Regions from separate parts of the Paenibacillus sp. LT-B23 genome, predicted to be linked through region 1. Evidence: riboswitches for the same ligand, from Rfam matches in the RefSeq annotation. Region 1 holds a riboswitch; the other holds the start of a gene.
The links. Region 1 has a riboswitch for S-adenosylmethionine ahead of metA (homoserine O-acetyltransferase MetA). Riboswitches for the same ligand answer to the same signal wherever they lie in the genome.
Positions count from the first base shown of each region.

Region 2: another riboswitch for S-adenosylmethionine. It lies ahead of ACWXW9_RS16425 (methionine ABC transporter ATP-binding protein); the one in region 1 lies ahead of metA (homoserine O-acetyltransferase MetA).

Region 1 covers NZ_JBSQBM010000010.1:109,624-117,120, reverse strand. The annotation lists gene ACWXW9_RS14260 (5'-3' exonuclease) at 1-759, shown strand, start outside; gene ACWXW9_RS14255 (ROK family protein) at 989-1,867, shown strand; gene ACWXW9_RS14250 (HRDC domain-containing protein) at 2,034-3,047, shown strand; gene corA (magnesium/cobalt transporter CorA) at 3,132-4,067, opposite strand; SAM riboswitch class I at 4,623-4,748, shown strand; gene metA (homoserine O-acetyltransferase MetA) at 4,869-5,786, shown strand; gene ACWXW9_RS14235 (PLP-dependent transferase) at 5,911-7,095, shown strand; gene ACWXW9_RS14230 (trans-sulfuration enzyme family protein) at 7,092-7,497, shown strand, end outside.
Region 2 covers NZ_JBSQBM010000012.1:105,676-113,172, reverse strand. The annotation lists gene ACWXW9_RS16435 (MetQ/NlpA family ABC transporter substrate-binding protein) at 109-951, opposite strand; gene ACWXW9_RS16430 (methionine ABC transporter permease) at 1,027-1,695, opposite strand; gene ACWXW9_RS16425 (methionine ABC transporter ATP-binding protein) at 1,692-2,714, opposite strand; SAM riboswitch class I at 2,852-2,991, opposite strand; gene ACWXW9_RS16420 (Cthe_2314 family HEPN domain-containing protein) at 3,121-3,840, opposite strand; gene ACWXW9_RS16415 (UbiD family decarboxylase) at 3,894-5,660, opposite strand; gene ACWXW9_RS16410 (COX15/CtaA family protein) at 5,791-6,723, opposite strand; gene ACWXW9_RS16405 (thioredoxin family protein) at 6,943-7,287, opposite strand.

The DNA of each region.
Region 1 (7,497 bases):
ATTCGATATTTTTGGGATGCGGTACAAACATATAATCCGACGCATGTCGTATGCTGCTGGGATATGGGAGGAACGACGTTCCGCGGGGAGCATTTTGCTGCGTACAAGGGGAATCGCGCTGACGCGCCGGATGATTTGATTCCTCAATTTACATTGATCCGTGATGTGACGGATAGCCTCGGCATTCCTAATATTGGAGCCGCAGGCTTTGAAGCGGATGATTGCATCGGTACGCTGGCACGCCACTATACGCAGAATGAGGACATGGATGTAATGATTCTCTCCGGAGATCATGATTTACTCCAATTGGTGGATGAGCGGACACGGGTTATTATTATGAAAAAAGGTCACGGCAATTATATGGTGTATACCCCGGAAACGCTGCTGTCTGAAAAAGGACTCAAACCTCGCCAAGTCGTGGACCTCAAGGGCCTGATGGGGGATGCAAGCGACAATTACCCGGGAGTACGAGGCATTGGTGAGAAGACGGCACTCAAGCTGGTACAGGAATATGACTCCATTGAAGGTATTCTGGAGAATCTGGATCAATTGACGCCAGCAGTGCGCAAAAAGATCGAGAGTGATCTGGATATGCTACATTTGTCACGTAAGTTGGCAGAAATTCACTGTGGTGTACCTGTAGCATGCGCACTGGACAGTTGTCTGTTGACACTGGATCATGTGCAAATTGTAGACAAGTTTGAGGAGCTTGAAATGAAAAGCTTGTGTACGTTAATGGGTGTGGCAACTGGATCATAACGAAGCCAGTTTGACTTCACAGGTACAACTCGGAGCTCGTATTACACATATGAGGATGCTGGCGCTTGGTGCGTTAGTGTCCTTTTTTATACACAGTTATGTCAAGGGAGATATATATTGTTGTGAAGGATTATATACAATTGGGATAAGGGGATTGACCTTGGACACGTTTCAGGCGAATATAGGATAGAGAGAACCGGATCATGACTGAGAGGGGACAACAGCAGCTATGACAGTATTGGGAGCAATTGAGGCAGGCGGTACCAAATTTGTATGTGGAATTGGCAACGAACAGGGAGAGGTGCTGGAACGCGCGAGCTTTCCGACAGCCACGCCAGCAGAAACGATGGCGAATGTCGTTGCATTTTTTGAAGGGAAGGGCATTGAAGCACTGGGCGTAGGGTCGTTCGGGCCGATTGATCCTATCGAAGGCAGTGATACATATGGCTATATTACAACAACGCCAAAGCCGCATTGGGGCAATTATAACCTGATCGGCAAACTGAAAGAGCATTTTGACGTACCTATGGGATTTGACACGGATGTGAACGGTGCAGCATTGGGCGAATCCATCTGGGGGGCGGCTAAGGGACTGGATAGCTGTCTCTATATTACGATAGGTACAGGTATCGGAGCGGGTGCTTTGGTCGGTGGAAAGCTGATTCATGGATTGTCCCATCCTGAAATGGGTCATATCCTGGTGCGTCGTCATCCAGAAGATACTTATGAAGGGACATGTCCTTATCACGGAGATTGTCTGGAAGGGCTGGCAGCGGGTCCTGCACTTGAAAAAAGATGGAAGGTCAAAGGCCATGAGCTTTCTGTGGATCATCCGGCTTGGGAGATGGAAGCTTACTATCTGGCACAGGCTTTGATGAGCTATGTATTGATTCTTTCACCGCAAAAAATTATTATGGGCGGCGGAGTGATGAAGCAGGAACAACTGTTCCCACTCGTTCGCGCCGAGCTTCAAAAACTGTTGAACGGATACGTACAGCATCCGAGTCTGACTACAGAAATTGATCAATATATCGTGGCCCCAGGCTTGGGAGACAATGCCGGATTGTGCGGTGCTCTTGCCTTGGCAAAGGAAAAGCTGAACAAATGATAATTTTGGGTTGACGGCGATCCAAGGTACGGTTATCATATAGGCAACAGTATAGTACGGCTCAAAAAGGGAAGCACCTTTCTTGCGAATACGCGGGATAGGTGCTTTTTTTGCGTTTGGCGTTGTACCGGACTGTAACCCAATTATAAGCATGGAGGAAAAAAGCATGGAAATTGTATTTTTAAACCGCTTGTCCAAACGGAATGAACAGGGCCATGAGCTATTTGCCCAGGTATGGATTGGTCAACATGATGGGGTATGGAGTGCAGGATGGAGCACACAACACAGTTTGGATGAAAGTACAGAGGATCTTTGGTATGAGGGCAGCTTGTGGCAGGAGTTGCTGCATGTATACCGCCATGAGCTGGCGCTGAAGATGGCAGAGGGCTACAGACCCTTAATCCATGGTGTTTTCCATGAGCAGGAAGGGTCAGGGTCAGCAGGACGTGGACAAACATTACAAAAGCTGTATTGTTATAGCGATTTGTTTCCGCGTGATGATGTGTATGAGCAATTGACGATGTGGAGGCGGCAAAAGGCGGCTGCCGAGCGAAAGGCACCTTATTTTATTGCCACCAATCGTCTGCTCCGGTTGATTAGCGTCTATCTTCCCCATACCGAGGAGGAGTTGCTGGAGCTACCAGGGATGGGGCAGGGTAAAATATCTCAATATGGGCCAGAACTGCTGGCTATAACGACACAAAATGACCGGACTACGCCATTTCCGCTAAATTGGGTAACAGAGACGCTGGATGAGGAAGTTTTCTTATCGTGGCTGTACAAGCAAAAAGAGAACCAATATAAGCAGGAACTGAATAAATTCAGTCTGACAAAAACCATTATTGAAGGTATTTCAGACGGTCTTACATTGGAGCATATTGGACTGAAGGTGGGGTTACATCGTAGAGAAATGATTGAAGCAGTGGAGCATTTGGATCGAGATGGAATCGATATGGAAAAGCTGATCCGTCAGGAACTGGTGAACGTATCTGAGGAAGAGCAGACGGCGATCTGGTCTGCGTACGAAGAACTGGGGGATACGCTGCTCAAGCCCGTCATGCTGCGGGTATATGGTGAGGAACAGGCCGCGGAAACGGGGCTGGATCAAGTTTATGAGCGGCTGCGTTTGATTCGTATCCGTTTTCGCCATCAGGTGGCATCAGATCGACATGCGGGATAACATCGCGCAAATATAAAATAATCACACAAAAAAAGCAGTAGCTATATCCTGTGAGGATACGGCTACTGCTTCAACCTTTTCTTTTCAAACCCAATCCTTCTTGCGGAAAATACAGAACATGCTAACCCCTAGCGCCACCATAATACCAATGACGACAAAATAACCATAACGCGTATGAAGCTCAGGCATATTATCAAAGTTCATACCATAAATTCCGGTTATCACCGTCAACGGCATAAATACAGTTGTAATCGCTGTAAACACGCGCATAATTTCATTCGCACGGTTAGCGATACTGGATTGATAAGCTTCTCGAAGGTTACCCATTAGATCGCGGTAAGTTTCGAAAGTCTCCGAAATTTTCACGGCATTTTCATAAATGTCGCTAAAATATTTTTGTAATTGATCGTCGATCAGCCGTAAATCCCGTTTGTTCAACGTATTGATGACTTCTTTTTGCGGACCAAGCACTTTTTTCAGCCACAGAATCTCACTGCGTAAGCCGATAATTTCATTCAAATGCGATTTTTTGGTATGCATCAGAATGTCTTCTTCCAGCTTCTCAATGCGAACCTCAATCCGGTCACCAACCAGAAAATAGTTGTCAACGATCAAGTCGACCAACAGATACATAAAACGGTCAGGCTGGCTGACCTCCTGCTCCCACAACATAGGCTTGAGGGTGCGTAGCTCATTGATTTTCTGCTTAGTCACCGTAATGATGAAATGGCGGCCGAGAAAAATGTTCAAAGCACGTAAAAATATTTCTTCATCATCAAAACGAATGCTGTTTACAACGATAAAATAATGGCTTTCGTAAATTTCAATCTTTGGACGCTGCTCTTCTTCACTCAAACAGTCCTCTACCGCGAGATCATGCATGGAGAACAAAGGTTGGAGCACTGCCAGATCGTCAACATCGGCATCAATCCAATAAAAGCCTTCTGCTGGCGGAGTAAGCGCCATTTCAATTTCTTCGACAGGGGTAAAAACCCCGTTGTTTACCAAACGGATTTTCATATATGTCACTCCTTATGCTCCGTCGTAACGGAAAATACGTGTACCTAAAAGCATAAGGAATGGACTCAGTTAGCCAGTTAGCCGGATCGGGTAAGCGGCATCCTCATCAAAAGCAAGAGGCTTTTGGAGCATGCAGAGCCTGGCGTCCCGTCTTTCGGCAAGCTGAAGTCATTCCTATGCTGTTGTTCAGGGATCGCCGCCTATTCGGACTCGGGTCGCCTTCCATTCCGGATTCACCTCACAAATGTTCTTTTTAGTTTGCCACAGTATCGCAGAGAGCACTCTAAATCTGCACCACTGTTTTATATTTTCGCCAATAGCACTTGTATAGTATAACGCTCGGCCTACAGCCTTTCAAGCGCAAAATCATGGGCTAAATCAACAGTAGTGACAAGAGCTTCGGCGATGGGGTAATGTATGATTTAACATATGGAAATGTAAGACGAAATGTGAATGCAGGGGTGGAAAATTACAAGTCCCATCTTGACGAAGCCCAGCGGATGCATTAAAGTGAACAACAAGAACTTTTTATGAACCCAAACTGAATATAGCGAAATCTTATCAAGAGCAGGTGGAGGGACTAGCCCGATGATACCCGGCAACCGGCGATTTTAATCGCACGGTGCTAATTCTTGCAGGACGCGCGCTTCTTACAAAGAGCGATGCCCTGACAGATGAGAGAGGCGCATATGGATACAAATATGACCTTTCTCGTAACCGAGGAAGGTCTTTTTATTATATGCCCGGCATCTCAGCATGACGATTTTCGCAAAAACTTCACCGAACAAGGAGTGAGTTTACATGCCGATTAAAATTCCGGATACACTACCTGCCAAGGAAGTGCTGGAGGGCGAAAATATTTTCGTAATGGATGAAAGCCTGGCCTATCATCAGGATATTCGTCCGTTGCGCATCGCCATTTTGAATTTGATGCCTACCAAAGAAACGACGGAAACTCAGCTGTTGCGTCTGGTCGGCAATACCCCGCTTCAAGTGGACGTTACGCTGGTACACATGAAGTCGCATGTATCTAAAAATACATCGCAGGAATATTTGAACATGTTTTATAAAACGTTTGAGGAGATCAGAAACAGCCGTTTTGACGGCATGGTGATTACGGGAGCACCCGTTGAACAGCTTGAGTTTGAAGATGTGAACTACTGGGAGGAAATCCGGCAAATTTTTGAATGGACGAAAACGAATGTAACTTCGACCATGCATATCTGTTGGGCCTCGCAGGCGGGGCTGTTTCATCATTTCGGCGTTCCCAAATACGGACTTGATTACAAATGCTTTGGCGTTTTTCCGCATAGCGTTATTAAACCTAAAGTGAAGTTGCTACGCGGTTTTGATGAATTGTTTTATGCACCTCATTCCCGGCATACAGAGGTTCGGCGCGAAGATATTGAGCATATTGCCGAACTGGAGCTTTTATCCGAATCTGAGGAAGCCGGAGTGTATCTGGTAGCTACGCGTGATGGCAAACAAATCTTTGTGACTGGGCATTCCGAATACGATCCACTTTCTCTGAAATGGGAATACGATCGTGATGTCGCCAAAGGGATGGATATTGAAGTACCAAAAAATTATTTTCCCAACAATGACCCTGAGCGTACACCGCCCTCAACCTGGCGTGCGCATGCCAATTTATTATTTTCAAATTGGCTCAACTATTATGTATACCAAGAAACCCCTTTCGATATCGGGCCCCAGATTTAAAAAGGGGCTTAACGTTTATATCTACGCAGTACCACCTTGCAGCAGCGCAGCAGTATAGATATGATAATCCAATTTTGCAGCATATGTTATAGCACCTAATGTGGAAATGAACAGGAGGATTCATATGAGTGAGAAACAGTGGAAAATTGAAAGCAGATTAGCACAGATTGGTTCAATCGAAGAGCCGGTAACCGGAGCGGTAAATTTTCCGATTTATCAGTCTACAGCGTTTCGCCATCCCCGTCTGGGCCAAAGCACAGGTTTTGATTACATTCGGACGATCAATCCGACACGTAAAGTACTGGAAGAGGCGTCCGCTGCACTGGAATCCGGTGATGCAGGCTTTGCATGCAGTTCAGGTATGGCGGCGCTGCAAACGGTATTTGCCCTGTTTGGACAAGGAGATCATCTGATTGTATCGCTGGATCTGTATGGAGGCACGTATCGTCTGCTGGAACGTATTTTATCCAGATTCGGCGTGACGGCGAGCTATGTGGATACGAATGATCTTGAAGCCATCGAGCAGTCATGTCGACCAAATACAAAAGCGGTATTCATAGAAACGCCTACGAATCCATTAATGATGATTACGGATATTCGGGCTGTAGCCGAATGGGCGTCACAACGTCAGTTGCTTACTATTGTAGATAATACGCTGTTAACACCATATTTCCAGCGTCCTTTGGAGCTGGGTGCCGATATTGTGGTACATAGCGCAACCAAGTATCTGGGCGGACACAATGATGTGCTGGCAGGCTTGATCGTAACCAAGGGTAAAGAGCTGTCAGCCGAAATCTCCTTCCTGCATAATTCCATTGGGGCTGTACTTTCTCCGAGTGATAGCTATCAGTTGATGAAGGGCATGAAAACATTGGCGCTGCGTATGGATCGGCATGAGCATAATGCGACAGTGCTGGCCAATTATCTGCTGACGCATCCGGCGGTGGCTGAGGTGTTTTATCCAGGGCTTGAAGGTCACCCAGGGCGTGAGATTCAAAACAAACAATCCAGCGGCAACACAGGTATTTTCTCGTTTAAAGTAAAAGATGCCCGTTATGTGGAGCCCTTGCTTCGAAACATCAAGCTCATTGCTTTTGCTGAAAGTTTGGGCGGTGTGGAATCGTTAATGACTTATCCTGCTGTACAGACACATGCCGATATACCGGCTGAGATTCGGGATGCGGTTGGGGTGGATGATCGTTTGCTGCGTTTCTCCGTCGGTATTGAACATACGGATGATTTAATTGAAGATTTGCGTTCAGCGTTGGAAGCGGCACGTCAAGAAATCGAAGGAGAGGAACAGCAATGATTGAGGACGTGCGGAAAATCGGGCAAGAGTCGGGAAAAGAACGGAAATTCGCTACCAAGCTGCTGCATTTTGGCTCTGAAATCGATAGTGTTACGGGTGCGTCGAGCGTACCGATTTATCAGGCGTCCACCTTTCACCATCATGATATTTTCAATCCTCCGCTGCATGACTACAGCCGTTCTGGCAATCCGACACGGCAAGCTTTGGAGGACTACATCGCCTTACTGGAGGGTGGAGCGAGAGGTTTTGCCTTTGCATCGGGTATGGCGGCTATATCCAGTACGTTTATGCTGTTGTCCGCTGGGGACCATGTCATTGTTTCGGAAGATGTATATGGAGGGACCTACCGCCTGCTGACTTCTATTTTAAAACGGATGAATATCGAAACCACCTTCGTTGATA
Region 2 (7,497 bases), on a different contig from region 1:
AAGTATAAAATATTTAGGCTTCGCCTACAACTCCAGCAAAAAAGAAACCCCAAATCCTCTTGTTCAAGAGAATTAGGGGTTGGGGTTCAACGCGTTCTCGTGTCCAGCTTAAAATGCCGGGATAATCGCGCCTTGGTATTTGTCTTCGATGAATTTTTTAGTTTCCGGGGATTGCAAAGCTTTGATCAGCTTTTGAATCGCTTCGGAATCTTTATTATCCGGACGCGCTACCAGAACGTTAGCATATGGAGAATCCTTGTCTTCCAGTGCCAGTGCATCCTTTGTAGGGTTCAGCTTCGCTTCCAGAGCGTAGTTTGTGTTGATCAGTGCAATGTCCACTTCAGGCAACTGACGTGGCAGCATAGCCGCTTCCAGCTCCTTGAATTTCAGGTTTTTCGGGTTTTCTGTAATATCTTTTACGGTTGCTTCGATGTTGCTTGCGTCTTTCAGCTTGATCAGACCTTGTTTCTCCAACAACAACAATGCACGACCTCCATTGGTTGCATCGTTCGGGATGGCTACGGTAGCACCGTCTGGAATTTCATCAAGCTTTTTATATTTTTGGGAGTAGATACCGAATGGCTCCAAATGAACCGCGCCCACAGAAACCAGGTCCATTTTGCGCTCTTTGTTCATAACATCCATGTAAGGTACATGTTGATAGAAGTTAGCATCCAGTTGCTTGTCGAACAATTGTACGTTCGGTTGTACGTAGTCGTTAAACTGAACGACTTGAAGACGAACGCCCTCTTTTTCCAACTGAGGCTTGATCGCTTCCAAAATTTCCGCGTGCGGCACAGGAGAAGCGCCAACTTTCAGCTCGACTTCACGTGGTGACCCGCCTGTGTTTTGGGTCGCATTGTTTGTATCGGATGTCGTGCTTTTTGTACCGCAAGCAGCCAGCACCGCAATTAATGTCAAGCTTAATACGACCAATACCCATTTTTTCATGTGATTACCCCTCCAATAAATTGTAGTGTTCAGGATTCAGACGTCCTGATCAATAAGGATATCTATATGGTTTCCCTATTTTCGAGTATAATGCCGAACCAGACGGTCTCCCGCCATTTGCAGCAGTTGCACCAGTACGACCATTAGTACGACCGCAACGATCATTACAGCCGTTTCATAACGGTAGTATCCGTAGTTGATAGCCAGTGTACCCAGACCACCGCCCCCGATCATACCGGACATCGCTGTATAGGATACGAGCGTAACAACGGTAATCGTTAATGCGGCGAGCAGACCCGGCAGTGCCTCACGCAACAGCACCCGACGGATAATCTGCCCTGTAGAGGCGCCCATGGCTTGTGCAGCCTCGATGACACCCTTGTCCACTTCGCGCAATGACGTCTCTACGAGACGGGCGAAGAATGGCGCAGCACCAATGACCAGCGGTGGAATCGTACCCAGCACTCCCGTGGAAGTCCCCACCAGCGACCGTGTAAAAGGAATCAGTGCAACAATCAAAATAATAAACGGTACGGAACGCAAAATGTTTACGATAAAGGAAAGTACAACGTATATCACCTTCATCAGATTCCATGAAGAGCGGCTTGCCAAAAACAATAAAATCCCAAGAGGCAGACCAATAATAAGGGTGAACAACGCAGATGCACCAAGCATCTGAAGTGTCTCTAATGTAGAGTTACCTAGTTCTTCCCAACTCACTTGTGAAAAATCAAGTTCACTCATTGTCCGATCACCTCCACATCAAGTCCCTGACCGGACACTTCACGCAGCGTATGCTCAATATCCTCCTGATTTCCTTCAAAACGGACGATAAGCTGTCCATACGGTACGTTTTTAATTGTGGAGATGGTTCCCTGCAAGATCGCAAAATCAACGCCGGTACTACGAGCCGTTCGTGACAGAATCGCATCGTATGTCTTGCTGCCCAAAAATGAAATCCGTACAACATGCGCAGATTCGCCGCCTCCTGCTGCTGTAATCGCTGCTTGTAGCTCCTCGGGATGCTCAGACTCCCGCTGGATAAAGTCCTTGGTCACCTGATGCTGCGGCTTCAGGAATACTTCTGCCACCGGACCTTGCTCCACGATGTCGCCCTGATGAATGACGCCGACACGATCACAGATGCTTTGAATGACATGCATTTCATGCGTAATCAGCACGATGGTCAAATTAAAGCGCTGGTTAATGTCTAAAAGCAATTTCAGGATGGACCCTGTCGTCTGCGGATCAAGCGCCGAAGTTGCCTCGTCGCACAGCAGTACATGAGGATCACTGGCAAGCGCTCGTGCAATACCTACCCGCTGCTTTTGTCCACCCGAGAGCTGTGATGGATATTTAGCGCTGTGTTCTTCCAGACCGACCAGTTCCAGCAATTCACGAACCTTCTGGTCCAACTTCTCCTTCGGCGTATTTACCAAGCGCAACGGAAAGGCAATATTGTCATATACCGTCGCCGAGGATAACAAATTAAAATGCTGAAAGATCATTCCGATTTTACGACGCTGTTTCTGTAACTGGGATTGGCTTACCGTGGCGAGATTCACGCCATCTACCCATACCTCGCCCGAGGTCGGACGTTCCAATAAATTAATACAGCGGATCAGCGTACTTTTCCCCGCTCCGGAATGACCGATAACTCCAAATATTTCACCACGCTCTATGGAAAGATTCAAACCGGACAGCGCACTAACGCGTCGGCTGCCTTTGCCATAATGCTTGGTTAATTGCTTAAGCTCTATCAACGTGCTGCGACCCCCTTCACTCTTCCTTACCCTTTTAAGCGACGTTCATCTCTCCGGAATTATAAAATTCCTTCTCTATGATTATACAAAAAGAGCCCCTTTCACAGAAATGAAAAGGGCCCCACCATGCGAACCTTTTCTCATCTGTCAAAACCGTTATAAGTCTAGCGGTTTTGTAGGAATTAGCACCATAATGTTCCCTTCCGGTGTTTCACACCGGAAAAGAACGGGTTGCCGGGCTTCATCGGGCCAGTCCCTCCACCTCTCTGGATAAGAAAATATGTTAAACTCCAGCTTTAGCTGTCCGTTAAATTAATTTATAAAATCATAATTCAAGCATTTTCTGAAACTAGATTTCAGTATAGATAGTTTACATAGCTTTGTCAAAGGATATTTTCCGACTTAATTATGGATGAGCTTCCCGGTTCTCCCACTGTTTCGCCGTATAACGAAAAGCAGTCGCCAGGGAACGATTCACCATCTCCAGACCTTGCTTCAAATCATCTAGGTGATGATCCAAATCCTCCAGTTGTATCTTGCCGTACAAAGCACGATGCCGCTGCCAGAGATCATCCTGCATTTCCGTATTCATATAGTGTATTTCCGTGTTACGCCGCTTGCGCAGCCGATTGATCGCGTCAGTGTATGAGTCCTTGATATCATTTAAGCTGTCCGTCATTACAGGATGCATCTTCAAATACCTGAATTGCCGTAGCACGGTAAAATAAGAATAATGCGGCTTATACTCGCCTGTTTTCAGATCATACAGATCATTGAGCCAGTTCCCGAGCTTATCCAAAATGGAAAATACCCTCACAAACCCATCCTTATAAAAGAATACGTACAACGCATAATCCGATTTCTCATCCACGCTCATATCCTCGGCATATCCTGCTTTAACTTTCGTTCGGAAAAAGGCGGCAGCATGATGGCTCTGCTCCAGCTCATCCAAAGATGACATCAGGCCCCGCGTCAAAATATCCGCCTTGCGAAAAGCATGAGTCGGATCTCCACTGGCCTGAATTTGCCGCTCCAGCAATTTCAGCATGTCTGACATGCTGTTCATAGCATCCAGCAGAATGCCCTTGTTCACACGTGGCGGCTCGCCTAGCAGCTTGCGTATCATGCTCACGCCTCCTTTTATGAATGTAAAATCCGGTTGTTGGGTTGGCTAGAGCGTCAAGCGAAATAACTCGTCCACCGTTGATCTACAAGCTTAACAATATCCTCGCGCGGCAGCACTTCATCCGGATAGCCGGGCTTCATGCGTGCATCCACCACAATTGGCAGCTTGTAGTTCAAATGATGCAAACGGACCTCGCTGTCTGCATACATATCCGTAGCCGGGTTAAACCGCGTAAACACCGTCCACAGGAATGATGCTTGTGAGCGAACGACTTCCTTGGCATCATCTACAATAAAGACAAGCGGCCATTCCTGCTCACCCGCAGACAAACGCTCCAGTACCCGCGCTGCCAGCTCAGGCTCCTGCTCAAAGGTCGCACCGGATACGACGAGACATCCTCCGCAATACGGCTCAATTTCGCGAATACCCGGCAGGTCGCCTCCTTCATAGGCACGATGCAGTTCACGTATAGGCTCACCTACACCCATCAGGATCGCTTTACTGCCGTGATTCAGCTTACGGCCTGTATAATCAAGTGTATCGTGAGACGTATGATTGAAAATAAATAAATCCGTCGCTGGATTAAATCTCTCCAGAATGGTTTCCAGCAGCAGGTTAAAATCAGATAAATCGATGACCCGATCCGTTAGCATCAGGAATTTGGTCAATGACAATTGGCCCTGTCCCAAAATGGTAAAGCCTGATACCAGCGCTTCGCGGGAATAGCTTTCACGCACAACTGCCGCTGCCAATGCATGTACACCCGTTTCTGCGTAAGCCCACAGAGACTTAACGGAAGGCATCACAAGCGGATAGGCAGGTGACAGTAGACGTTGTAAAAATTCACCGAGATAATAATCCTCCTGCCGTGGTTTACCTACAATGGTTGCTGGATAAATGGCATCCTTACGGTGGTACATATGCTTGACATGAAATACAGGGAAATCATGCTGTAAGGAGTAGTAGCCAAAATGATCACCAAACGGTCCTTCCGGACGACGTTCGTGAGGCGGCACATAGCCGCTGATCGCAAATTCGGCCTCTGCCGGAATCCGGTGACCGCCGAGTGGGTCTTCTGTCATTGGCAGCTTGCCGCCCATAATGAGCGAGGCAAGTAGCAGCTCAGGCAGATTTTCCGGTGCCGGAGCAATTGCGGATGCAATCAGAGCAGGTGGCCCGCCAATGATAACTGTCGTAGGCAACGGCTCATTACGCAGCTCAGCTTCATGATAATGAAAGCCGCCGCCTTTATGGATTTGCCAGTGAATCCCGGTGGTCTGATCATCATAAATCTGGATGCGGTACATGCCCAAATTATGATCCTTGGACTGACCCGGCTTCTCGGTATATACGAGCGGAAGCGTGATAAACGGCCCCCCGTCATCCTGCCAGCTCGTCACTCTTGGAAGTGGAGCCAGCGGAGCATCCGTACGGCGAACTCCCAGTACAGGAGCCTCGCTATGGGATACCGTTTTCAGCCCTACTTTTAGCATGTCCTTAATCAGTCCACGTTCATTCCACAATGCCTTGGGGGTAGGTGGAAGCAATGTTTTGGTCGCCCCTACAATTGCATCCATCAGTTGTTCCGGGCGAGGCCCAAAGGCCATATCCACACGACGGTTTGTGCCAAACAGATTACTGGCTACAGGGAACGGAGTACCTTTTACATTGGTGAACAGCAATGCCGGGCCTTCTTCCTCAATAACTCTCCGATGAATTTCGGCCAGTTCCAAATAAGGATCGACAGGTGCTTCTATAATTTGAAGATTATTTTCTTTACGTAGCGCTTCAATAAATTGGCGTAAATTCTGGTAGATCAACTGGACGATTCCTCCTAAGCAAATCAAGCCCTCGAGAAACTCGCGGGCCTGGTTTGTTTCTTATATGCTATTATACGTGCTTCAACGCCACTTGGGCAAAATATCCGTTTCACCAACCATACATGACTACTTAAGTGCGCTGTGTGTGCGTCCGAACGATGTTGCGATCCGGCGACAACTGCCATACCCGATAGCTCAAGTAGCACAAAATGGAGAACAGCGTTGCAATAACCAGCATATGTCCGAGTACGACGAACATGTAAATTTCCGGTCTGGTAACGTACAGCAGACTGATCCCAATAATCACCTGAAGTAAAATTAACACCACCGAAACAACGCCCAGGACACGAATATCCCGATGATTCGGGTGATAGCGATAGGAGTAATGTCCCACGGCTAAAATGATCACGAACAATAGCCCGGCCGAAAGCTGGTGAAGCAATAGCGGAGATATCACACCGCCGAGATCCACAATTTTCCGAATTTCCGAGTGACTGAGCAGTGCGCCTGAATACACAGCAATATACGTATAAATCGTCGACAGCCATATGAAATTACGATAGCCCCTGTTGACAGGCGTGGTCGCTAGACGCGGAGTAAACCGTGAATCCGCATGTTCCTTCCAGGCTCCCAGCGTCATCATGGTTGCACTGGCGAAGGCGATAAGGGCAAATCCAAAATGCAGCGCCATGACCGCAGCCGATTGGGAAAAGACGACAGCCAGAGCCCCCATCGCTCCTTGTATTATGACAAACATTAACGTCAGCAACGAGAATAACTGTAAATCCTTACGATGCTTCATAAACAGCAAAAAGCCAACAAAAGAGGCAATGGAGAGTATGCCAGCCATGGCACTAACAGAGCGATGCGTAAACTCAATAACAGATGCAATCGTATGCGCCGGAACCAGCTTGCCATTACAAAGCGGAAATTCACGTCCGCAACCCAGCCCCGAATCCGTCCGCGTCACGACGCCTCCACCGAAGGTAGCCAGAAACATGACAATACATGTTACGAGTGCAAGCCACTTTAATATTCTGATTTTGTTATTCAAAGAATTCACCCGTATCCTTCCAAATATAATATTTATTCACTTCATAATGTTGTGAAATGATCACTTAAAATAATTATAACTGATATATCGTTCCTTGACATACGTGCTTTGTTGACAAAATGTGAACGTGTCCCGTGAGAAAGCCGCCCCCTTTGGAAGGAAGCGGCTTTCTGAATGCCCTAATAAATAGAATTCCCCTCGGAATCCTTATGCCATGCACAACATCAATTATTTAGCCAAGCTGGCGTGTACTTCCACAGCCCGATCCAAAAACTGCTCGATTTCTTCGCGGGATTTACGCAATCTGTTCACCAGACGAACCAACTCGCGGCCTTCACTGTAAGCGATAAAGCTGGGAATACCCAGTACGTTTTGCTCCTGGCTAACGCTTTCCGCCTGCTCTACATCAATCTCAATTAGTGTAAGCTTGTCTGCATATTGCTGTTCCACATCAGGCATGAACGGATCAATGAAATGACAATCTCCGCACCAGTCCGCCTTAAACACAGCTACTGTTACGCCAGAAGTGGATATTGCCTTATTAAAGTCTTCATGAGAGACGATCTTTTGCATGGATGATTCCTCCTTGAATTCTGTTTGTAAAAAAGAACTTGTGCTTTCTATCTATTGTAACGCCAAGTGGCGCTTTTGCACACTCCCCTATTATTCCCGAATCACCGATTGGAAGCACTGCCATCGAGACATACTAACAATATACTTCAGAACACACTTAGAACATCCCTGCATACTTAGCGGAATACGGAGTGTTCTCAGACTTTGAAA